3 regions of the Actinoplanes sp. CA-015351 genome follow, and region 2 is predicted to be linked to each of the others. Evidence: riboswitches for the same ligand, from Rfam matches in the RefSeq annotation. Region 2 holds a riboswitch; each other region holds the start of a gene.
What was found. Region 2 has a riboswitch for cyclic di-AMP ahead of ACQP2E_RS21785 (transglycosylase family protein). Riboswitches for the same ligand answer to the same signal wherever they lie in the genome.
Positions count from the first base shown of each region.

Region 1 (7,215 bases), 320 kb from region 2:
GGAGTGCTCGGGGGCCTGGGCAAGCAGGAGGCACTCAGCCAGCTCGATGTGAGTACCGGGTAGATGGGGCGCGACCGCCACGGCGGCTCGCGAGACGGCCAGCGCCTCAGCGGCACTCTTCTGGAGGCGCAGCAGGCCCGCCAGCAGGGTCAGCAGCTCCGGATCAGCCGGGACCTCCACCAGGGCGCGGCGCACCTCGGTCTCGGCGTCCGCGAGGCGGCCGACGTCGGCGAGCGCCCGGGCACGGGTTGCCGGCGTCACCGCACCTTGCGCTTCTTCAGATACGCCGCCAGGTCGTCGTACTCGCCGCTCTCGTTCGCGAACATCGCCACGTTGCGAGCGGTGGCGAACCACGCGTCCGTCGACGGACGTACCTCGCGGGCCGCGGCCAGCATGTCCGCCTGGCCGATCATGCGGATCTCGCCGGTGGTGATCGAGTCGCGCATCGCGTACTCGGCGGCGGTCTCGCACAGGTGCGCCAGGTCGGCGCCGGAGAAGTGCTCGGTCGCCTGCGCGACCTGGTCCAGGTCGATGCCGGCGACCGGGCGGTCCCGCAGGTGGAACTCCAGGATCGCGGCGCGGGCGGCGCGGTCCGGCGGCAGCACCAGGACGGTACGGTCCAGGCGACCCGGACGCCGCAGCGCCGCGTCGACGTCCCAGGGCGCGTTGGTGGCCGCCAGGACGAACACCCCGTCGTTGCCGCCCTCGACGCCGTCGAGTTCGGTGAGCAGCTGGTTCACCACGGTACGCATGGACGACTGCAGCTGGCTGCGCTTGTGCCCCAGCGCGTCGATCTCGTCGAGGAACAGCACGCACGGGGCATGCCCGCGGGCCGACTCGAACAGGTCGTGCAGGTTCTTCTCCGAGCTGCCGACCCACATGTTCAGCACGTCGGTGATGCTCAGCGAGAGGAACGCGGCGCCCATCTCGCCGGCGACCGCGCGGGCCAGGAACGTCTTGCCGCAGCCGGGCGGGCCGTAGAGCAGCAGGCCGCCGCGCAGGCTCTTGCCGAACAGGGACCGCAGTTTCGGGTTGCGCAGCGGTCCGAGGAACGAGACCTCGAGGCGCTTCTTCACGTCGGCCATACCGCCGACGTCGGCCAGGGTGATCGTGGCGCGTTCGACGTCGAAGACCCGGTCCTCGTGGCCGCGTACCTGGTCGGGCTCGCCGTCGGCGGAGGAGCGGGCGAACCGGGGTGGCACGGAGTCGCCGAACTGCTCCTCGAGAGCACCCCAGTCGACGCCGGCCGGGCCGGCGGCGGGCTGAGCAGAACCGGGCTGAGCAGAACCCGGCTGAGGCGCGGGCGGCGCGGCGGACGGAGGCGTGGGCGGGGCCGCGGGTGCCAGTGCCCGGCCCATCAGCTGCTGCGCGACGACGTTGCCCGGCTCGCGCGCGAGCACCTGCGCCGCGTGCCCGATCGCCTCGCCGCCGCGGCCCGCGGACACCAGCAGCTCCGCCAGGTGCAGGCGCAACGGGAGGTCGTCCGGACGGACCTGCACCGCGGCGGTGAGGCTGTCGATCAAGGCGTCGCTCATGACACGCGATTATGCCCCTGCCGGGTGAGCACCCGCTGTGCACCGGGGACTCCGGCCGGAGGCGGACGAAGCGGAGCTGTGCGAACCGTCACCGGCCGTGTTCACGCGTACCCCAGAAATAGCGCGAGAGAAGCAGAAAGGCCGCCCCTCGCCATGATGCGAGAAACGGCCTTTCGCGGCAATTCTCAGGCTGGCCGGCGATATCCCGCGATGGGGCCGCGGTCGATCGTCGCCATCCGCACGTAGTCGCCCGTGTGCGGTGCGTGGACCACCTTGCCGCCGCCGATGTAGATGGCGACATGATGGATGTCGGAGTAGTAGAAGACGAGGTCACCCGGCTTCAACTCGCTCCGGCTCACTGACTTGGTCGAGCCCCACTGGTCCTTCGTGTAATGCTCGAGGGACACACCGACCGACGCCCATGCCTTCTGCGTCAGACCCGAGCAGTCATAACTGTTCGGGCCGTTCGAGCCGAAGACATAAGGCTTGCCGATCAGGTCGCACGCCTTCTGGGCCGCACGACCGCCCTTGTCGTTGGTGTACGTGACCGGGCAGGGCCCGGTGCGCAGCGCACCGTCATCGACGTTCGCCGAACCGTAGGCGGCGATCCGGAGATCCTGAAGGTCCTTGATCTCCTTCTCGATCGCCTTCTTCTTCGACGCCAGGTCCTTGTCCCGGGCGGCGATCTCGGTGGCGAGCTGGTCGACGGTGGCCTTGTCACCTGCGTACTTGTCGCGGAGCTTGGCCACGGTCGCGATCGACTCGGTCTGGTGGACGGCGAGCTGGTCGAGGAGCGTGAGCTTCTCGGTCAGCGACGTCGGCCTGCCACTCATCAGCATCGCGTTGAACGCGTTCGGCGGGCCCTGCATGTAGGCATCGACGGCCATGCCCCGGACCTGGGCCATGGCGACGTCCACCTTCACCTGCAATGGAGTCAGGGTCTTCGCCAGCGAAGTCTGCTGCTTGCGCAGTTTCTTCAGCTTGGAGTGCACCGAGTTGTACTCCTCGATGACCGGCTCGAGCTTGTTCCACTGCTCGTCGATCTGCTTCTCGACGCTCGCCGGCGTGGGCTCGGCGTGGGCAACAGCGGGACCAGTGAGAACGACTCCGGCCGCGGCAATTACGCAGAGCAGACCGCGTAGAACGCCTTTCCGTTTCACTTAGGTGCGTTGTCCTTTCTTCCCACTCGACCGCCGACCGGGTTAGCTGACGGGTTCGGGCGGGAAGCTGCCCGGCCGCTCGGGGAGCGGCTTCACCCCGGAACTACCTGGGTCCCCGGCACGCATCTGCGTTTAGGCGGCGGTTCGGCAGATCGACCGGTTGGGCGATTGGGGGGCTACCGAACCGGGACCACCGTACCGGGATCAAGAGGCTAAATGAAGGAGGGCCGCACGCTGGAACCGTAAGCACCAATACCATTACCCACCGTCATTGAAAAGGCCACGTTTCGATAGCCCGGCCCAACCAGGGCACCACCAGGATCACTGTGGGTAGCACCAGCAAGCCGGCCGCGGCGATCACCGCGGCCACCGTGAGCGCCCGGCTCTCCGGAAGATCCAGCCGGTCCAGCCGCCGCCGCCTGGTCTCGCCGGCCGCCCCCTCAGCGAGCGGCAACGCATCCGCGAGACGCGACAACGCGGCCCGGAGCGGCTCAGGCCCGGTGCGGCGCCTCGCGGCATCATCGGACACCATCTCCAACAGCAGGTGTACGGCATCAAGCGGCGCCCGGCTCCGCAGAAGTTTCGGGACAGCCTGGTAGAACGCGGTGAACGACTCCATCACCAGCTCGTGCCGGTGCCGCAGGTGGGCGCGCTCGTGGGCGAGAACCGCGTCGACCTGCTCGCGGTCGAGCACCTTGAGCACCGCGTCACTGAGCACCACCCGGGGGTTCCGGCCGGGCACGCAGTACGCCATCGGCAGCGCCCCGTCGAGGACGCGTACCTCACCGGCCTCGCCGCCGATCTCGCCTCGCTGCTCGACGTGGTCCAGGAGGTCGACGAGCATCCGGTGCCGGTCGCGCCGGGCCCGGGCCCGCGACGTCACCTGGGCCAGCGAGATCAGCAGCCGGATCACGATCGTCGCGGCCACCGCGAGGGACAGCACCAGCGCGACAACGGTCTCCGGGTGGCGGGCGCCGGCCGCCCGGGTCAGCTCCTCCGGGGCGGCCAGCACCACGCCGAGCGCGCAGAGCACCGCGGTCAGCGTGAGCGCCTGCCAGAGCACGACGGCGGCGACCGGGGCGCGGTCGGGCCAGCGGGCGCTCGCCAGGATGCCGGGCGCGATCAGCGACAGAGTGAGTCCGAGCGCGCCGAGCAGGAGGGCGGTCACCGCTCGCGTGCTGCTTCTAACGCTGCTCTCAGCGCCTCGGGCGGCAGCTGCTCCATGAAGTACGCCAGCGCGGCATCCCGGTCGGGCGTGGCGCTGAGCGCGTCGAGCATCACGCCGGCGGTCATCTCCTCGCGGGACTGCGCCGGGGCGTACCGGTAGGCACGATCCGCTTTCTGCTGGATGACCAGGCTTTTCTTGGCGAGCCGGTCCAGCACTGTCATCACCGTCGTGTACGCCAGGTCGCGGTCACGGCTGAGCAGCTCGTGAACCTGCCGGACGGTGAGCGGCTCGCGCGCGTCCCAGAGTTTCGTCATGACCTCGCGCTCGAGGTCTCCCATCGCCATGCTCCCCATCCTACGAGCCTCCTACTGCATCGCGTCGTACTACAAGGCGTAGTATCTACTACGAAGCGTCGTACTTCGTTGGGGGAACCTCGTGGACGTGCTCGATTTGACCCGGCTGCAGTTCGCGGTCGTGACGATCTACCACTATCTTTTCGTCCCGCTGTCGATCTGCCTGGCGTCGGCGGCGGCCGGGCTCCAGCTCGCGTGGATGCGCACGGGTTCGGAGAAATACCTGCATCTCACGAAGTTCGTCGGCAAGCTGCTGATCGTCACGTTCGCGGTCGGCGTCGTCACCGGGCTCGTCCAGGAGTTCCAGTTCGGGCTGGGCTGGAGCGCGTTCGCCCGCTTCTACGGCGACGTCTTCGGACCCACCCTCGCGATCGAGGGGATGCTCGCGTTCTTCCTCGAGGCGACGTTCCTCGCCCTGTGGTACTTCGGGTGGGACCGGCTGCCCCGCCGGCTGCACGCCGCGACGATCGTCATCGTGGCGGCAGGGACGCTGCTGTCGGCGTACATCATCCTGGCCGCCAACTCGTTCATGCAGAACCCGGTCGCGTACGCCCTCGATCCGGAGACCGGGCGGGCACACCTGACGAGTTTCACCGAACTGCTCACCAACGAGGTGGTCCTCGCCGCGTTCCCGCACACGATGGCCGGTGCGGCGATGGCCGGCGGCGGGCTGCTCCTGGCGATCGGGGTGTGGCGCTTCAAGGCTGACGCCTCCTTCCTGACACTCTCCCGGCTCGGTGCCTGGGTCATGCTGGTCGGCGGGCTCGGAACCGTCATCAGCGGGGACCACATCGGCAAGGTCATGACCGCCGTGCAGCCGATGAAGATGGCCGCCGCCGAGGCACTGTACGAGACCACCACCGGCGCGCCGTTCTCCGTCTTCGCCATCGGGGAACTCGGCCACGACCGGCCGTTCTTCAGCATCGAGGTGCCGAAGCTGCTGTCCTTCCTCGGCACCGGGTCGTTCAACGGAACCGTGCAGGGCATCGACGACCTGCAGGCCGCGTACGCCGCCCAGCACGGTCCGGGCAGTTACGTGCCGATGATCCCGGTGGCGTTCTGGACGTTCCGGCTGATGATGGGCGCCGGGATCCTCGCCATGATCGTCGCTGGGTACCACCTGTGGTCGACGTCGTCCTTCAAGCTCCGTTTCCTGCGGTTCCTGCCGGCGATCCTGCAGCCCGGCAACGGCACGCCGAGGATCTTCCTGCGGTTCATCTGGCTCGCCCCGATCCTGCCCGCCGCCGCGAACACCTTCGGCTGGGTCTTCACCGAGACGGCACGCCAGCCCTGGCTCGCGTTCGGCATCTCCAAGGTGGCCGACGGGATCTCGCCGGGGCTCACCAGCGCCGAGGTGATCACGTCGCTCGCCGGGTTCACGCTCGTCTACGGCATCCTCGCGCTGGCGTGGACCCGGCTGGTCATGCACCTGTCCCGGCAGCCGCTCGAACCTGACAAAGCCGTCGAATCGGCTCCGGAACCCGTCCCGGCCTACTAGGAGCGCGCCGTCATGATCACTTTCTGGTTCGCGATCCTCGTTCTCGCCTGGGTTCTCTACTTCGTCCTCGAAGGATTCGACTTCGGCGTCGGCATGCTCACCCCCGTCCTCGGGCGTGACGAACACGAGCGCGGCGCGGTCATCCGTACCGTCGGGCCTTTCTGGGACGGCAACGAGGTCTGGCTGGTCGCCGCGATCGGCGTCACCTTCGCCGCGTTCCCCGACTGGTACGCCGCCCTGCTCTCCGGCCTCTACCTGCCGATGGTCCTGATCCTGCTGCTGCTCGCGATCCGCGGCGTGGCCCTGGAGTTCCGCGGCAAGCACTCGTCGTCCAGCTGGCGCCGCCGCTGCGACGCGCTGCTCGCCCTCTCCTCCGGCGGCATCGTGCTGCTCTGGGGCGCCGTCCTCGGCATCTTCGTGCACGGCCTCGCGCTGGGCGCCGACGGCGAAGTCACCGGCGTCGGCGTCTCCCGCAGCCTCGACCCGCTGCTCACTCCCGCTGCCGGGCTCGGCGCGCTGGGCGCGCTCCTCGCCGCGATCCTGCTGGGTGCGACGTTCCTCGCGCTGCGCACGACCGGCCCGGTGCGCCGCCGGGCACGCGACCTGGCACGCCACGCCGGCATCGGCGGCGCGGTCGCCCTTCTGATCATCGGCATTGGTACGGGTTCCCGCGTCGCACTCCTGGCCGCGGTCCTGTGTTTCGGGGCCGGTGTGCTGGCCCGCCGAGCCCGCGAGGCAGCGGCGTTCGTGGCGGTCGCGGCGGGTGTGGCCGCGTCCGTGGTCGCCGTCTTCCTGGTGCACGGCGATGTGGTGCTGCGCAGCACACTGTCGGCGGCGTGGTCGCTGACCAGGGACGGCGCGGCCGCCGGGCCGGAGGCGTTACGCCTGATCACGGTGGCCGGGGTGATCGTGCTGCCGGGCGTTCTGGCGTACCAGATCTGGTCCTATTGGGTCTTCCGCCGCCGAGTCTCGAGTGAACGGGTCGCATCGTGAGCCGTGGTCCTGTCGATCCTCGGCTGCTGCGGCACGCTCGGAGCAGCCGGGCCGGGGTGGCGCTGCTCACCCTCATCGGCGCCGGCCAGGCCGCTGCCACCATCGCGCTCGCGGTCGCGCTGTGCTGGATCGTCGCCGGGCCGCGAGACACCGGCGTCGTCCTGCTGGCCGGGGCGTTCGCGGTGCGGGCCGTCCTCGCCTGGGCCGAACAGGTGGTCGCCCGCCGCACCGCCGCCCGGGTCACCGACGAGCTCCGCCGCTCCATGCTGGACGCTGTCGTCCGGCGCGGGCCGGCGTGGGTGGCGGCCTACGGTTCGGGGCGGCTCAGCACGGTTCTCGCAACCGGCCTGGACGCGCTGAAGCCGTGGTTCTCCGGATATCTCCCGGCGGTGGCCCTCGGCGTCATCCTGCCCCCGCTCGTCATCCTGGTCATGTTCGTCGTCGACCCGGCGTCGGCGATCATCGCGCTGCTCACGCTGCCGCTGATCCCGCTGCTCGGCGCGCTGAT
Region 1 covers NZ_CP192102.1:5,011,012-5,018,226, forward strand. Annotated here, with positions in the region: gene ACQP2E_RS23085 (tetratricopeptide repeat protein) at 1-261, opposite strand, end outside; gene ACQP2E_RS23090 (AAA family ATPase) at 258-1,535, opposite strand; gene ACQP2E_RS23095 (NlpC/P60 family protein) at 1,721-2,695, opposite strand; cyclic di-AMP (ydaO/yuaA leader) riboswitch at 2,712-2,844, opposite strand; gene ACQP2E_RS23100 (M56 family metallopeptidase) at 2,964-3,863, opposite strand; gene ACQP2E_RS23105 (BlaI/MecI/CopY family transcriptional regulator) at 3,860-4,207, opposite strand; gene ACQP2E_RS23110 (cytochrome ubiquinol oxidase subunit I) at 4,299-5,714, shown strand; gene cydB (cytochrome d ubiquinol oxidase subunit II) at 5,727-6,707, shown strand; gene cydC (thiol reductant ABC exporter subunit CydC) at 6,704-7,215, shown strand, end outside.
Region 1: another riboswitch for cyclic di-AMP. It lies ahead of ACQP2E_RS23095 (NlpC/P60 family protein); the one in region 2 lies ahead of ACQP2E_RS21785 (transglycosylase family protein).

Region 2 (7,215 bases):
ACCAACTCCCCCGCCATGCCGGGCCTGGCCGTGGAGCTGGTCGAACCGGGGCGGCGGGTCGTCTGCATCGGGCTGTCCGGCACGCCCAGCACGGTGGACTCGCGCGACATCGTGCTCAAGGACGTGACAGCGGTCGGGATCCTCGGCGCCTCCGCCGGGCTGGCCGACGCCGTTTCCGCGTACGCAAGCGGGAATGTGAACCCACAAGCGCTTGTCGCGGCAGTGACCGGGCTGGACGAGGTGGCCGGCGTGCTGGCCGGGAACCGGCCGGCGGGGGCCGGCGCAGGACCGAAGATCCTGGTCGACCCCCGGCGCTGACCGCCTATCGGCGACCCAGGCGGTTGGCCCAGAGCCAGCCGCGCAGGTAACCCAGCTCGGAGCCCTCGCCATAGACGTAGTGCCACGCGACCGACGCGTCCACGACCGGGCCGATCTCGTCGAAGAGCGCCTTCGCCTCGGCGCGGCGACCGGCCAGGACGTGGTACAGCGCCACCCAGTGCAGGCACTCGACGTCGCGGTCGGCGCCGTTCCACTTCGCGACCCACGCGTCCATCTCCTGGTGGACCTCGGGCTTGCCGAAGTACGCGCGGGCGGCCTTGAACCCCTTGCCCGACGCCGAGTTCCAGTTGAACTCGCGCAACGCGTACTCGTAGTGCGCGAACAGTGGCAGCAGCACCGTCCTCGAACCGGGCGGCGCGGCGGCCGCGGCGTCACGGGCGGTGGCGAACATCTGCTCGTGCGAGCCGTACCACTTCTCGCAGAGCAGCATCACCGCGGTCAGATGCAGGGCGAAGTTGTGCGGGTCGCGGCGGCGGCCCTCGGCGTAGATCTCGTCGAGCGACGACCGGGCCGCCCGGTTGCCGAACATCGTCCGGATCTTGCGGGCGTACGGCACCGGGTCGCCCGGCAGCGCCAGGGCGATGGCCCGGTCGGCGGCTGTGCCGGCCAGGCCGGACTGCCGGTGGAAGGCGTGGAACTGCTCCGGCGTCGTCTCCGAGGCCGACGCCGAGCCCCGCGCCCGCGCGGCCCGGATCTGCAGCGTCTCCGACTGGATCAGCACGGCGCCCGGGTCGTCGGGGGCGGTCTCGAGCCAGGTCTGCAGCCAGGAGCCGTCCTTCGCGGCGGCGTCGGCGAGCAGCTGGACCCGCCGGCCACGCCGGTCCCAGTCGCTGCCCGCGTCCGCGAGCAGCTTCTCGGCGGCGTGCCAGTCCCCGCGCACGGCCCGGTTGCGCGCCTCACGCTCGGTCTCGTCGGTCAGCGGGAGGTCGTCGGTGAACTCGGGCGGATCGGGGACCGGACCGTGGAACAGCGCGTGGATCAGGTAGCGCAGAAACATCATCACCGCGGGATCATATTCGCGCCCATCAACTCGATGATGCCCGTGGCGGCGACCGTGAACGGCTCGCCCAGACAGCCGTGCACGGCGGCGGACTCCCGGTGGACGGTGACGTCGGCGCCGGCCGCGCGGAGCATCTCGGCGAACGCCTCCCCGGAGCTGCGCAGGGTGTCGGTCTCGCAGTTGACGATCAGGGTGCGCGGCAGGCCGGTCAGGTCGCCGGCGGCCGGGAAGGCGTACGGGTCGCCGGGGTCGGCGCAGTAGTGCCGGCTCATCGCGGCCACCCATTCCGGGGAGAAGTAGACGGCTGCTCTGTCATCCCGGATCTTTCGCAGCTCATCGGCTTCCCACGGCGGCAGCTCGGCATGCAGGATCGGGTAGATCAGCTGAAGCGAGGCCGGCCGCTCGCCGGCGCCGTCGCGCAGCCGTTTCGCCACTCCGGCGGCCAGGTTCGCCCCGGCGCTGGCCCCGCCGAGGTGCAGCCGTCCGGCCGGGACACCGAGCAGGCCGGCGTTTGCGACGGCCCAGGTCCAGCCGGTGAGCACATCGTCGGAGCCGGCCGGGTACCGCACGCCGTGCAGGGCCTTGCGATAGTCCAGCGACAGCACCGAGAAACCCCGGGCTGCCAGGGCCAGGGCGGTGAAGTGCGCCTCGGCCATGTCCAGGGATCCGCTGACGAACGCGCCGCCGTGCACCCAGACCAGGCCGGCCACCGGCTCGCCGGGCCCGCGGTAGAGGCGGGCCGGAACGCCCGCCGCTTGATCCTCCGCACGGACCGCCGCCAGCTGCGGGAAGCGGGCGAACAGTTCGGCGTCGGTCGGCCCGGTCTCCGGCAGGTCGCCGGCGATCTCCAGCATCCGTACGTAGTCCGGCACCGGTGGCAGGTCGCCGCCGGCGGCGCGGGCCATGATCGCCCGGCGGAGCGGGCGGGGCAGCCGGCGCAGCGTCTTCATCGTGTAGCCCAGGACGGTGCCGGTGGCGGTCATGGCTGCCAAGTTATCCGGTGAGCCGGCCGGCCGGCTCGGCGACAGGCCGTGCGGTCAGCCGGTCAGGCCGCCGGCCAGCTCGGCGACAGGCCCGGGTGTCGCGCTGCGGAAGCCGGTTCCGGCCCACAGGTTGAGCGCGCCCGGGTCGCCCGTCGCGGCGGCGGCCGCGCGGATCGGCGCGGTCAGGTGATGCACGGCCGGATAGCCGATCGGGGCGGCCGCCTCGTACGCGTCGATGAACCGGTTGCGCAGCCCGCGGGCCGGCTGGCCGGTGAAGGCCCGGGTCACCACGGTCTCGGTGAACTCGCCGGAGAGCATCGCCGCCCGCTGCGCCGGACGGGTGCCGGCCTCGTCGGCGAGCAGGAACGCGGTGCCGCACTGCACTGCCGCCGCGCCCGCCTCGAGCAGGTCGTGCACGTCCTCGGCCGTGCTGACGCCGCCGGCCGCGACCACGGGCAGGTCGGTGACGGCGAGGATCGCGGCGAGGGTCCCGGCGGCGGTGCCGGTTCCGGCGTACCCCTGCGGGTCGGTCGTGGAAGCGTGCCCACCGGCGGCGCCGGACTGGGCGATCAGCGCGTCGGGCGCGGCCGCGAGGGCCGCTTGCGCTTCCCGGGGGTTGGTCACCGTGATGAGTACGGTCGAACCGGCCACGTGCAGCGCCCGGACGACAGCCGCATCGGGTACGCCGAACGTGAAGCTGACGACCGGCACCCGATAGGCGACAGCGAGCTCGACCTTCGCCGCGAAGTGATCGTCGTCGTCGAGGCGTACCGGGGGCAGGTCGACGCCGTACCGGTCGGCCTCCGGCTGGAGCAGCCGGCGGTACGCCTCGATCGGCGCCGGATCGGCGGGCGGCGGCACGGGTACGAAGATGTTCAGCCCGTGCGCCACCGAGGCGACCTGGCGCAGTTCGGTCTCGACGGCGTCCGGTGTCTTGTATCCGGCGGCCAGGAAACCCAGGGATCCGGCCCGGGCGGCGGCCTCGACGAGGGCGGGCGTGGATGGTCCACCGGCCATCGGGGCGACGATCAATTCACGCATGGGCCGACCCTATGCGCCGATGTCACGCGGTGTGCCAGAGGAATCCCGCCAGAGTGAGCGCGGCCAGCGCGATCGCCACTCGCAGCGGCCGTTCCGGGGTACGCCGGACCAGCGCCGGCCCGATCCAGCTACCGACCAGGCACCCGGCCGCCAGCAACGCCGCGGCTGTCCAGTGCACCGGGGCGAACAGCGCGTACAGCACGGCCGCGGCCACGTTCGAGAAGCCGAGGACGATGCTCTTCACCGCGTTGGTCACGGCGAGCGGCTCGGCGGCGGCCAGGGACATCGCGGCGAGCATGAGCACACCGGCGGCCGCGCCGAAGTACCCGCCGTAGATCGCGATCAGGAACACCACTACGGCGAGGGGAGGGCGGTGCGCTTTCGGTGCCCGCTCGCCGGGCTGTTTTTCCGCCGCGTGCTCGCCGGGCCGGGTGTACCAGGTCCGCAGCGGTTCGCGGAACAGCAGCGCGAGGGCGCCGAGCACGATCAGGCCGGGCACGATCCGCTCGAACGCGTCGGACGGGGTGCTCATCAGCAGCAGCGCTCCGGCCGTGCCGCCGGCCACCGCGACCACGCCGTGCCGCAGAATCCGCCGGCCCTGGCCGCGCAGCTCACGCCGGGATCCGGCGGCCGAGCCGACCGCGCTGGAGAGCAGCGCCACCGTGTTCGTCACGTTCGCGGCGATCGGCGGGATGCCCACGGCGAGCAGCGCGGGGTAGCTGACCAGCGACGCGAGCCCAGCCATCGAACCGGTCAGCCCGGAGCCGATGCCGCCGAGGAACAGCAGGGTGGCATGGCCGGCATTCACGGAACGCCAGAGTACGTCCCCGTGATCGGAGCCGGCAGCGCGAAGCAAACCGTGCCGGCGCCCGCCTCGGGGTGGCGGTTGCAGGCCCCCCGCCGCGATCTTGGCAAGTTGTAACGCATCGTTACGCACAACTTGCCAAGATCATGAGAGGCCACGGAGGCCGTCGGAGATCCAGAGACCATTGAAATGATGTCGCGACGCCTCGATGACCCCGGACAAACCCCGCGGAATTCGTGCGTCAGCGCAGGCGCAGACGCTGCCCCGGGAAGATCAGGCTCGGGCTGTCGAGGCGGTCCTTGTTGAGCTTGTACAACCCCCGCCAGCCACCCTTGACCTTGTACTTCTTCGCGATCGAGGCGAGTGTGTCGCCGGAGCGGACGACGTACGTGCCCTTCGTGACGGCCGGCTTCTTGCCCCCGGTGGACGCCTTCTTGTAGACGCCCGGCTTCTTGCCGCACACCGGCCACGGCTTCAGGCCGCGCTTCTTGTACAGCTTGTTCGCGATCTTGATCTGTTCGGCCTTGGTGGCCTTGTCCGCGGTCGAGGCGTATTTGCCGCCCCCGTTCGCTTTCCACGTGCTGCGGCTGAACTGCAAACCGCCGTAGTACCCGTTACCGGTGTTGATGTGCCACCGGCCGCCGGATTCGCATTTCGCGACTACGTCCCAATTCACCTGCCGAGCCGCCGAGGCGGGGCTCGCGGGTGCCAGCAGGACGCCGGCTCCGGTCACGCCGACGGTCAACAGACCGAGGGCAAGGCGCGTTCGTCTACCGATCCGAGACATGGATGATCCTCCACGCCTACGAGGTGAGCTGTCGGGTTCGGGCAGAGTGGCCCGGCCGTTCTGTGCGGCTTCACCCCAAGGCGTAGCTGCGGAAACAGGCAGCTAGCCGACGTACTTGGGTCCCCCGCTCCTGCCATCGATTCGTGTCCGCGGACGGCGGCAGGATTCGGCGGACCGTCCACGGTGCCCGCTGTCGCAGGACGGCCCGACGGTAACCACGTCCCATCGACAAAGGCCAAGCTCCGGCCCCCGGATAGTGACGTTGTTCACGGTATTTGCCCGATTTGATCTTGTTCGTGCCCTGGAATGGCGGGCATTCCCGATTCACGAGGTCCGTCGTAATCAGCAGTAACAAAAAATGCCCGGCCGGGTGACTCCCGGCCAGGCATTTCGGTTGTTTTCCATCATCCGGCGATGATGACCGCCACCAATGCGAGCACCGCCGGAACCGTCTGGACGAACAGGATCCGCCGGCTCGCGGTCGCCGCGCCGTAAACGCCGGCCACCGCGACGCAGGCGAGGAAGAAGAGCTTCGCGGCGTACCCGGTGTCACCACCGGCAATCAGCCCTCCGACGAGACCGGCCGCGAGGAAACCGTTGTAGAGCCCCTGGTTGGCCCCGAGCACCTTGGTCTGCTGGGCGAACTCCTCGCTCAGCCCGAACGCCTTGCGCCCTTGCGGTTTCGTCCAGAGGAACATCTCCAGCACGAGAATGTAGACGTGGATCAGCGCAACCAGCGCCACCAGCACGTTCGCCAAGATGATCACGGCGACACCCTAGCGCGTGAACGAGCCGCCCTCCCCGCACGGTAAGCGTCACCGCCACCCGAACCCCCGGCCACGGCCCCACCGCCCGAGCCTCCTGCCCCGCCCCCGCCACTGCCGTAGGTGATCCGCCGCACCAGCGCCTCGAACGGCCCCCGCCACCCCGCCCGGCGCATCCCCTCAGCGACGACAACCGTGACCGCCCACGTGCAGGCAGCGAGCAGAGCCGTCCCCGCGACGGTCAGCTGCCCGGACAGGTCGAGCAGGAAGGGTGTGAACACCACAGCCCAGGTGACCGACTGCATCAGATAACAACTCATCGACCGCTCACCGGCAGCCGCGACAGCCGTCACGAGCCGATGACCGCGCCCGCCGGCACTCAGCCGGGCCGCCACCACGGCCAGCAGTGCCGCGTAGCCGAATCCACCCAGCGTGCCCGTCGTGCCGTGCAGAGCGACCACCCACCCCGCCATCGGCGCCTCGCTCACCCCACCGGCGATCAGCGCGAACGGCTGCGCCCCCAGAGCCGCGACCGTAATGCCGATCACGGCGGTCGTCAGCAGCAGGCCCCGGAACCGCTCCGGCTGCTCCAGAACACGCCGGCGGCCGGCCCACAGACCCACGGCGAACGGGCACAGGAACCCGAGCGGCCCGAGCACCGCGACGAACAGCGCGGCCGGCACCCGCTCGGTGACCATGACACCCAGGTCCGCCGGCAGCATGGCGGGATCCGGCGTCGCGGAGACGAGCCCGCCGGCGTCGTCCGGCAACGCGCCGATGGTCAGGAAGACCGCGGCGGTCACCAGCAGCCACCGGTCCGTCCAGCGGATCATCAGCGCGCCGGCGAGAAGCAGCACACCGTACGCCGCGAGGATGTCACCGACGTAGAACAGCACCGCGTCGGTGAGCCCCACGACGATCAACGCCGCGCTGCGCCGCCACAGCAGGCGGCGCACACCCCGCGGACCACGATCACGCTGCCGCTCGGCGATGCGGGCGGCGCCGTACCCGAAGAGCAGGCCGAACAGTGGGAACGCGCGCCCGTCGACGAATGTCGACAGCAACCAGGCCACGGCCGATCCACCCTGCGGATAGCCGCCGATCACCGGACCGGACTGCAGGAAGTAGTGCGTGTTGGCGAGGGCGATGAACAGCAGCATGAAGCCACGGGCCAGGTCGGGCCCCAGCGATCGTCCGGGCGGGTCGGCGCTCATGCCTCGACGCTAGGCACCGCCGCACCCGGCGGGCAGTTGCCGAAGGTTTAGATCTCACCTACCAAAGTCAGCGGGACAGTCTCAAGATGTAACGGTGCTCACCGGCTCCCCGCGCTGGTTGTGAACGGTCACCCGGGCTGGCACGGTCCCGGGCCGCGACGACGGTGTGCTGGGAGGGATCAAAAGCGGTCTCGGTAGGCATGACCGCAGCCTGCCCGCAAGAGCAGCCGCCGCCGTCCGTCAACCGGCTGCCGGCAGATCAGCCCGAGTCCACACCAGGTT
Region 2 covers NZ_CP192102.1:4,687,852-4,695,066, forward strand. Annotated here, with positions in the region: gene ACQP2E_RS21760 (zinc-dependent alcohol dehydrogenase) at 1-318, shown strand, start outside; gene ACQP2E_RS21765 (hypothetical protein) at 323-1,342, opposite strand; gene ACQP2E_RS21770 (alpha/beta hydrolase fold domain-containing protein) at 1,339-2,322, opposite strand; gene ACQP2E_RS21775 (nitronate monooxygenase) at 2,377-3,363, opposite strand; gene ACQP2E_RS21780 (sulfite exporter TauE/SafE family protein) at 3,386-4,171, opposite strand; gene ACQP2E_RS21785 (transglycosylase family protein) at 4,410-4,955, opposite strand; cyclic di-AMP (ydaO/yuaA leader) riboswitch at 4,954-5,137, opposite strand; gene ACQP2E_RS21790 (DUF1304 domain-containing protein) at 5,360-5,722, opposite strand; gene ACQP2E_RS21795 (DUF418 domain-containing protein) at 5,719-6,933, opposite strand; gene ACQP2E_RS21800 (nuclear transport factor 2 family protein) at 7,174-7,215, opposite strand, start outside.

Region 3 (7,215 bases), 3.0 Mb from region 2:
TCTCGGCCGCGCGGGCGGCCTTTTTTGGGTACGGGGGACAGCACGGTCCCGCGGAGTCCGGCGTCCACCGGCCCCGTCGTCCTGGGCAACGCGAGAACCGTCACCACGGCCACGAGTACGCGGCTCGGTGTCGCCGCCGGCCGGCTTGCGCTCGCGGGCCCGCGGCGCCGGCTCAGTGCGCCGGCCGGAGTCCTTGGTCCTGGCCGCCGCCGGGCCCTTGTCCTGTGCCGGGCCCTTGTCCTGCGCCGGGTCCTGATCCTGCGCCGGCTTTCGGCCGCGTGTCCGGGCCGGCGTCTCGCCGCCGTCCAGGACCTGCAGAGCCGGCCGGAACGGGTCGGTGTTCCGCCCGGAACGCGGTGCCCGGCCCCGCTCGGCCACGGTCCGTCCGCGCGGGGTGTAGGCACGGGCGTCACCGATGCTGGAGCGGCCACGGCGGCCCGGGTTCTCCTCGGGCTCCTCGGCGGGGAGGTCCCGCGACGAACCGCGCCGGGGCTGCGTACCCCGGCGCGGTGTCTCGTCGTCTGCTCGCGGCGACATGGTCGCCTACTGCCCGGCGCCCGAGGTAGCGGTACCGGCCTTGAGACCGCCCTGAGCGGTGACGCCCGGCTGGCCGCGACCCGGCGTCGGAATCCGGCTGATCTTGCCGTCCGGAAGCCGGATCATCGCCGGCGACTCCGCCATGACCAGGCCGAGCCGACGGGCAGCGGCGTGCAGGTTGCCCGGGTTGGACGCCTGGATGAGCTGCTGCTCCAGGCTCTGCTGCTGCTTGTCGAGGGCGGCCTGCTCCTTCTGGAGCGCGTTGAGCCGGAAGGACTGCTCCATCGTCTTGGTGTTGATCAGGAGGATGCCGAGCACACCGACGAGCACCAGAGCGATCACGGACGCGGCGAACGTCGCCCGTGGCGCCCGCATCGGCAGCGGCGGCGCCACCCACAGCCGCGGACGGCCGGTGGTGGACGGTTCGGCCGCTGTCACCGACAGTTCGGTCACCTCGAGTGCGAGCGCTGCGGTGCCGTCGGATTCCGGCTTGCTGCGACGCGTTGTGCGTACCGGCTCGGTCTCCCGGCCGCGGCTGGTCCGGTTCACCCCCCGGGTGCCCGTGTCACGGGACGCCGCACGGCCCCCCGACCGCGGCGCGTCGTATCGCTCGCTCATGCTCACCCCTCCCCCTCGTTCGCCCCCGGGCGTAACCGCCCTTGTTTCCCGCGCGTTGACAGTCGGGGCCGTTCGCGGCCGGTCCCCGATGCCTGGTCCTGCTCGTCCAACCGCTCCACCGCGCGCAGTTTCACCGAGGCTGCCCTCGGGTTCTCCGCCACCTCGGCCTCGCTGGGCAGCTCCGACCCCCGGGTCAGCAGCTTCAGCGTCGGACCGGTACCGGGAAGCTCGACCGGAAGGTCGATCGGCCCGGTGCTGCGCGACCTCGCGGCAAGGGCGCGCTTCACGATCCTGTCCTCCAACGATTGATAACTCATCACCACAAGCCGGCCCTTGGCCGCCAACGCATCCAAAGCAGCCGGAACCGCACCCTCAAGAGCGTCCAGTTCGGCGTTGACCTCAATGCGTAGTGCCTGGAAGGTCCTTTTTGCGGGATTTCCACCCGTTCGGCGTGCGGCGGCGGGGATCGCGTCCTTCACCAGTTCGGCCAGGCGCGCCGTCGAGGTGATCCGGACCTTCTGCCGTTCCCGCACGATCGCCGAGACCACCCGCGGCGCGAACTTCTCCTCGCCGTACTGCCGGAGGATGCGAACCAGCTCACCCGGCTCGTACCCGTTGACCACGTCCTCGGCGGTGACACCTCGCGACTGGTCCATCCGCATGTCCAGAGGGGCGTCCTGCGAGTACGCAAAACCGCGGTCCGCCTCGTCCAGCTGCAACGAGGAGACACCGAGATCAAACAGTCCGCTGTGGATCGCCGGAATGCCGAGCTCGCCGAGAACCCGCGGCAGCTCGTCGTAGACGGCGTGCACCAGGTGGGTGCGATCGCCGAAACGGATCAGGCGGTGACGTGCGTGAGCGAGCGCCTCGGTGTCCCGGTCGAGTCCGATGAGGATCACATCGGGGTACCGCTCCAGGACTGCTTCGGCGTGCCCGCCAAGACCCAGCGTGAAGTCGACGTGAACGGCGCCCGGCAAGGTGAGACCCGGGGCGAGCAGCTCAAGACAGCGCTCGAGCAGCACCGGCACATGTGTGCCTCGCGGCTCCCCCATATTGACCCCCATAGCCCTGCCCGAACACGTCGCACCCTGGTATTGCCTTCAACTTCGGCCGTTCTTGCCGGCCCGGCCGCCAGTCCGTACCGCCAGATCCCCATCCGCTCTGTCCCGTGCGGGCCTTTCCCTGACAGGAAGGCCGACCCCGGACACGCGCCTGGCGCCGGGGAAGAGGCGCCAGGAGCGGGAGCGGCTGGAGATCTCGCAGTACGGCGGCAGTGGCGTCCGGACCGCACAGCGGCCCACCGAGGTGCCACGCCTTACAGTCCGCCGGGCAGCACCCCCTCCTCGATGTCGGCGAAGTCTTCCTCGCTCGCCATGAGGTAGTCGTCCCAGGACTGCTTGTCCCAGATCTCGACGCGAGTGCTGGCACCGATCACCACGAGGTCGCGGCCGAGGCTCGCGTACTCCCTCAAGTGCGCCGGGATGGTGACCCGGCCCTGCTTGTCGGGAACCTCGTCGTGCGCGCTGGCGAAGAACACCCGGCTGTAAGCCCGGGCCGCCTTGTTCGTCACCGGCGCCTCACGCAGCTGACCGGCGATGCGCTGGAACTCCGGCATCGGGAACACGTACAGACAGCGTTCCTGTCCTTTGGTGATCACGACACCTCCCGCCAGCTCATCACGGAACTTCGCCGGGAGGATCAGCCGGCCTTTTTCGTCCAGGCGCGGGGTGTGTGTGCCGAGGAACATCGGCTCAACCCCCCTTGCCTTGGCGTCGCGTCCCTTCGCGGTGGAACGGTCTCGCCTGTCAACTCGGGCCGGCAGTCCCAGGTCGGTTCCTCGGCCCTGCCACTGCGCCCCACTCTACTCCACTTCCCTCCACCTGCAACCCGAATGAGGTCGCTCGCGAGCCCTTTTCGCGGACGTAGTTCCTGGTCAAAGGCGGTGGGCCGAAGTGGAGGGCGCAACCATGATCAACGGGGTCTGGTTTCCGACATCGAGCACAACAGGTCCGATATCTCCACGTTCACAGTGTGGGAGCGGCCCCTCAACCACCTGAGTGGAGGAAAAGGGAGGCCTCCGGTGGAGCACAGTGGAGGCCTTTCGGCAACGCGTACCGAAGGAGAAACGCCTGTGGGGCGTGACCCAGGAACGGGCCACACCCCACAGGCGTGATCTCAGCCACGGCACCACCATGCCGCCGCCGGTCTTTCCTTACTTACTGCGCTGCTGCGCCAATGACACGGTCGCGATCAGGCGACCAGGCGCCGCACGACGTAGTTCGAGTTCCAGATCTTGTGCTTGCCGACCCGGGCGCCGGTGTGCGGCGAGTCGTAGATGTAACCGTTACCGGCGTAGATGCCGGCGTGGTACCCGTACGAGCCGTTCCGGAAGATGATCAGGTCGCCGATCTGCTTGTTGCTCTTGGCGACCTTCTTGCCGTAGCTCTGCTGCGAGTTCGCCTTGTGCGGCAGCGACTTGCCCGCTGCCTTCTTGTAGACGTACTTCGTGAACCCCGAGCAGTCGAAACGCTTGGGGCCGGACGCGCCGTACTTGTAGAGAGCGCCCTTGTGCTTCTTGGCCTCGGCGAGGATCTTGGCGCCGCTGGCCCGGACCTTCACCGTGGTCTTGACGGTGGTCACCGTCTTGTAGCCCGAGCCGTTGAAGATCGTCCGTACCTTGTACGTGTTCTTCGGCGCGTACTTGAGGGTGACCGTTCCGTTCTGGTTCTTGACCTTCTCGGTGTCCCACGTACGCCACTTGCCACCGACATAGCCCTGCAGACGGACCGTGCCCTTGGCGATCTTGCCGGTACGCGGGTCGATGACCTTGGCGGTCACCTTGAGGGTGGAACCCCACTTCAGGTTCCGGGTGTTGGCCTTGGCAGACAGCCTGGGCGTGACCGTCGCCGCCGCGGCCGAAGCCGTGGTGGTGCTGGCGACCTTGATGACCGGTGTGGTGCTGGCGGCCGCGGCGGGTGACGCGGTGACCAGCTGCCCGGCGCAAAGGCAGAGACCCAGAGACAGTGCGACAGTGCCGGCAGCGCGCGAGGAGTTGCGGCGGCCATGGCGCGAACGAAGTTCGTGCACGGTTGAGAATTCCCTCCGGCACGCCTGCGAGGTTAGCTGTCGGGTTCGGGCGGGAAGGTGTGCCCGGTCGCCGAGGCGACTTCACCCCAAGGTCGTCCCGTGATCGCCGCGTGGAGCCGCGGCGCGGGACGGACCGTAAATGGGTCCCCCGTCCCTGCCCCCAGATGCCTGTTCGGTGTTCCGGTGTTCCTGCGGTCGCACCATCCAGCTCGGGGCAGGGCTCGGCGTTAGCCAGGCTGGTACGAGCCGGCGAGCGGATGCCGCCGGCTCACCCTTGGTACCTGACCGTCCGCGTGATCGTTAGCCCCGAAAATGTGACGCAGAGTGATTGGCACATTTGTTGATGTCCAGTTTGTTACCGGGAGGAGACAAATGCCATTACTCAAAGCGGTCACCTGATCACGATCAGTCGAGAGTTACGGGTGAAACAGAACACACAATTAGTCGTCACTCCCACCGGATCCTTGGTCAAAACGACGAGACCGGCACAAACACAAGTCGCACGCGATCTTGACCGGTCGGCAACTGGACGTAACCTTTCGGTCCGGTACCCTCGCTGGCGTGACGGACGGGAAGATGCCTCTTATCGCCAAGGTCGCGACCACCGCGTCGAAGACCGCTGCGGCGCTCTCCAGGGCCGCGGGACGCGGCGACGGTTCGGTGATCGGGGGCTGGATCGGCCTCAAGATCGATCCGGACCTCCTGGCTCACCTTTCTTCCGGCCGGGCTGTGGCGCTCGTCTCCGGTACCAACGGTAAAACCACCACCACTCGACTCACCGCGGCCGCCGTCGGCGTGCTCGGCCGGGTCGCCACCAACTCGTTCGGCGCGAACATGCCGACCGGCCACACCTCGGCGCTGGCGAAAGAGGGTCACACCCCGTTCGCCGTGCTCGAGGTCGACGAGCACTACCTGGCCCAGGTGATCGAGGCCACCCGGCCCAAGATCGTGGCGCTGCTCAACCTCTCCCGGGACCAGCTGGACCGGGCCAAAGAGGTGTCGATGATGGCGCAGCTGTGGAAAACCGCGCTCGCCAGCCAGCAGCACATCAAGGTGGTGGCGAACGCCGACGACCCGATGGTCGTCTGGGCGGCCAGCGGCAGCTCCCAGGTCACCTGGTTCAGCGCCGGCCAGCGCTGGCTCGACGACTCGTTCGTCTGCCCGGAGAGCGGCCACCCGATCGAGCGGGCCAACGGCGACTGGTGGTGCACCGGCTGCCCGCTGCGCCGCCCCCGGGCCAACTGGTCGGTCGAGGACGAGGGCGTGATCGACCCGCGCGGTGACTGGCACCTGGTCAAGCTCCAGCTCCCCGGCAAGGTCAACATCGGCAACGCGGCCACCGCGCTCGCCGTCGCCGCCGAGTTCGGCGTACGCCCGATAGAGGCGCTGCCCCGGCTGGCCCGGGTGACGTCCATCGCGGGCCGGTACGCCCAGGTCGACCGGGACGGCCGCAACATCCGGCTGCTGCTCGCCAAGAACCCGGCGAGCTGGCTGGAGGCGTTCGACATGGCCGAGCAGGCGCCGACGCTGCTGTCCATCAACGCCCGCGACCCGGACGGCTTCGACACCTCATGGCTGTACGACGTCGACTTCGCGCCCCTGCGCAACCGCCCGGTGCTGATCACCGGCGACCGCGCGTACGACCTGGCCGTCCGGCTCCAGGTGAACCAGGTGCCGTTCCGGCACGTACTCAGTTTCGACGAGGCGCTGCGGGCCGTTCCGCCAGGCCGCCTCGAAGTGATCGCCAATTACACGGCGTTCCAGGACATCCGAGCGGAGTTGGACCGTGTCAACTGAGTCTCTGCGGATCGTGTGGATCTACCCCGATCTGCTCTCGACCTACGGCGACCGGGGCAACCTGTCGATCCTGGCCCATCGCGCGGCCGCCCGGGGCATCCCGGTGGAGACCTACGAGGTCCGCTCCGACCAGCAGATGCCGACCTCCGCTGACATCTACCTGATCGGTGGCGGCGAGGACGGGCCGCAGGCGCTGGCGGCCCAGCGGCTGCTCACCGACGGCGGTCTGCACCGCGCGGTCAACCAGGGCGCCGCGGTTCTGGCCATCTGTGCCGGTTACCAGCTGTTCGGCCACTCGTTCTTCGCGAAGGGGGCCAAGTGCGCGGGATTGGGACTGCTGGACATCTCTTCGGACCGGGGCGTCACCCGGGCCGTCGGCGAACTGCGAGGCGACATCGACCCGCGACTCGGGCTGCCGCCTCTCACCGGATTCGAGAACCACGGTGGGCGTACCCACTTGGGAGCGCAAGCGGCTCCCCTGGCGCGAGTCACCGCGGGAGTGGGCAACGACGGCCAAACCGAGGGAGCATGGGCCGGGAAGATTCTCGGAACGTACTCACACGGACCGGCGCTCGCTCGCAACCCAGCTATAGCCGATCTGCTACTGCGCTGGTCAACAGGCGCGGATAGGCTTGCGCCCCTGGATGACACCTGGGCCGACCGGCTCCGGCAGGAACGGCTGGAAGCAGCAAGCGCGGTCTGATTTTTTGTTCGGGAACCGACGACAGTTGGGGCGGTACGCCTGCATGACCGACATCCTGATCGCCCCGCGGGGCGTAGTGACGAACTCCGCGGACCCTCAGGACGCTCCGATCAGCTGGAAGCGCCGTCTCATCCGTTTCGGAACACTCGGCGGCGTGGTGGGGGCCCTGGCGATCGCGGCAGCGACGCTCCCGCTGCGCGAGATCGGCGACAGCGTCGAGACCCTCGGCGCGGTCGCGCCGGCCGCCGTCGCGGTGGTCGGCGGCCTCCTGCTGTCGGTCCTGGTCCCCCGCACCATGATCACGCTGCTCTGCGGCCTCCTGCTCGGCGCCGCAACCGGCGCCCTGGCAGCCCTGGCCGCGGCGATCATCGCGGCGACGGCGACGTACTACGCCGGCCGCTGGGCCGGCCGCGGCGCCCTGAAAGCCCGCGCCGGCAGCAAGCTGGACCGTCTGGACGGCTGGCTGAACCGCC
Region 3 covers NZ_CP192102.1:1,702,032-1,709,246, reverse strand. Annotated here, with positions in the region: gene ACQP2E_RS07860 (penicillin-binding transpeptidase domain-containing protein) at 1-537, opposite strand, end outside; gene ACQP2E_RS07855 (hypothetical protein) at 544-1,155, opposite strand; gene rsmH (16S rRNA (cytosine(1402)-N(4))-methyltransferase RsmH) at 1,158-2,219, opposite strand; gene mraZ (division/cell wall cluster transcriptional repressor MraZ) at 2,471-2,902, opposite strand; gene ACQP2E_RS07840 (C40 family peptidase) at 3,406-4,242, opposite strand; cyclic di-AMP (ydaO/yuaA leader) riboswitch at 4,249-4,430, opposite strand; gene ACQP2E_RS07835 (MurT ligase domain-containing protein) at 4,819-6,039, shown strand; gene ACQP2E_RS07830 (type 1 glutamine amidotransferase) at 6,029-6,742, shown strand; gene ACQP2E_RS07825 (TVP38/TMEM64 family protein) at 6,786-7,215, shown strand, end outside.
Region 3: another riboswitch for cyclic di-AMP. It lies ahead of ACQP2E_RS07840 (C40 family peptidase); the one in region 2 lies ahead of ACQP2E_RS21785 (transglycosylase family protein).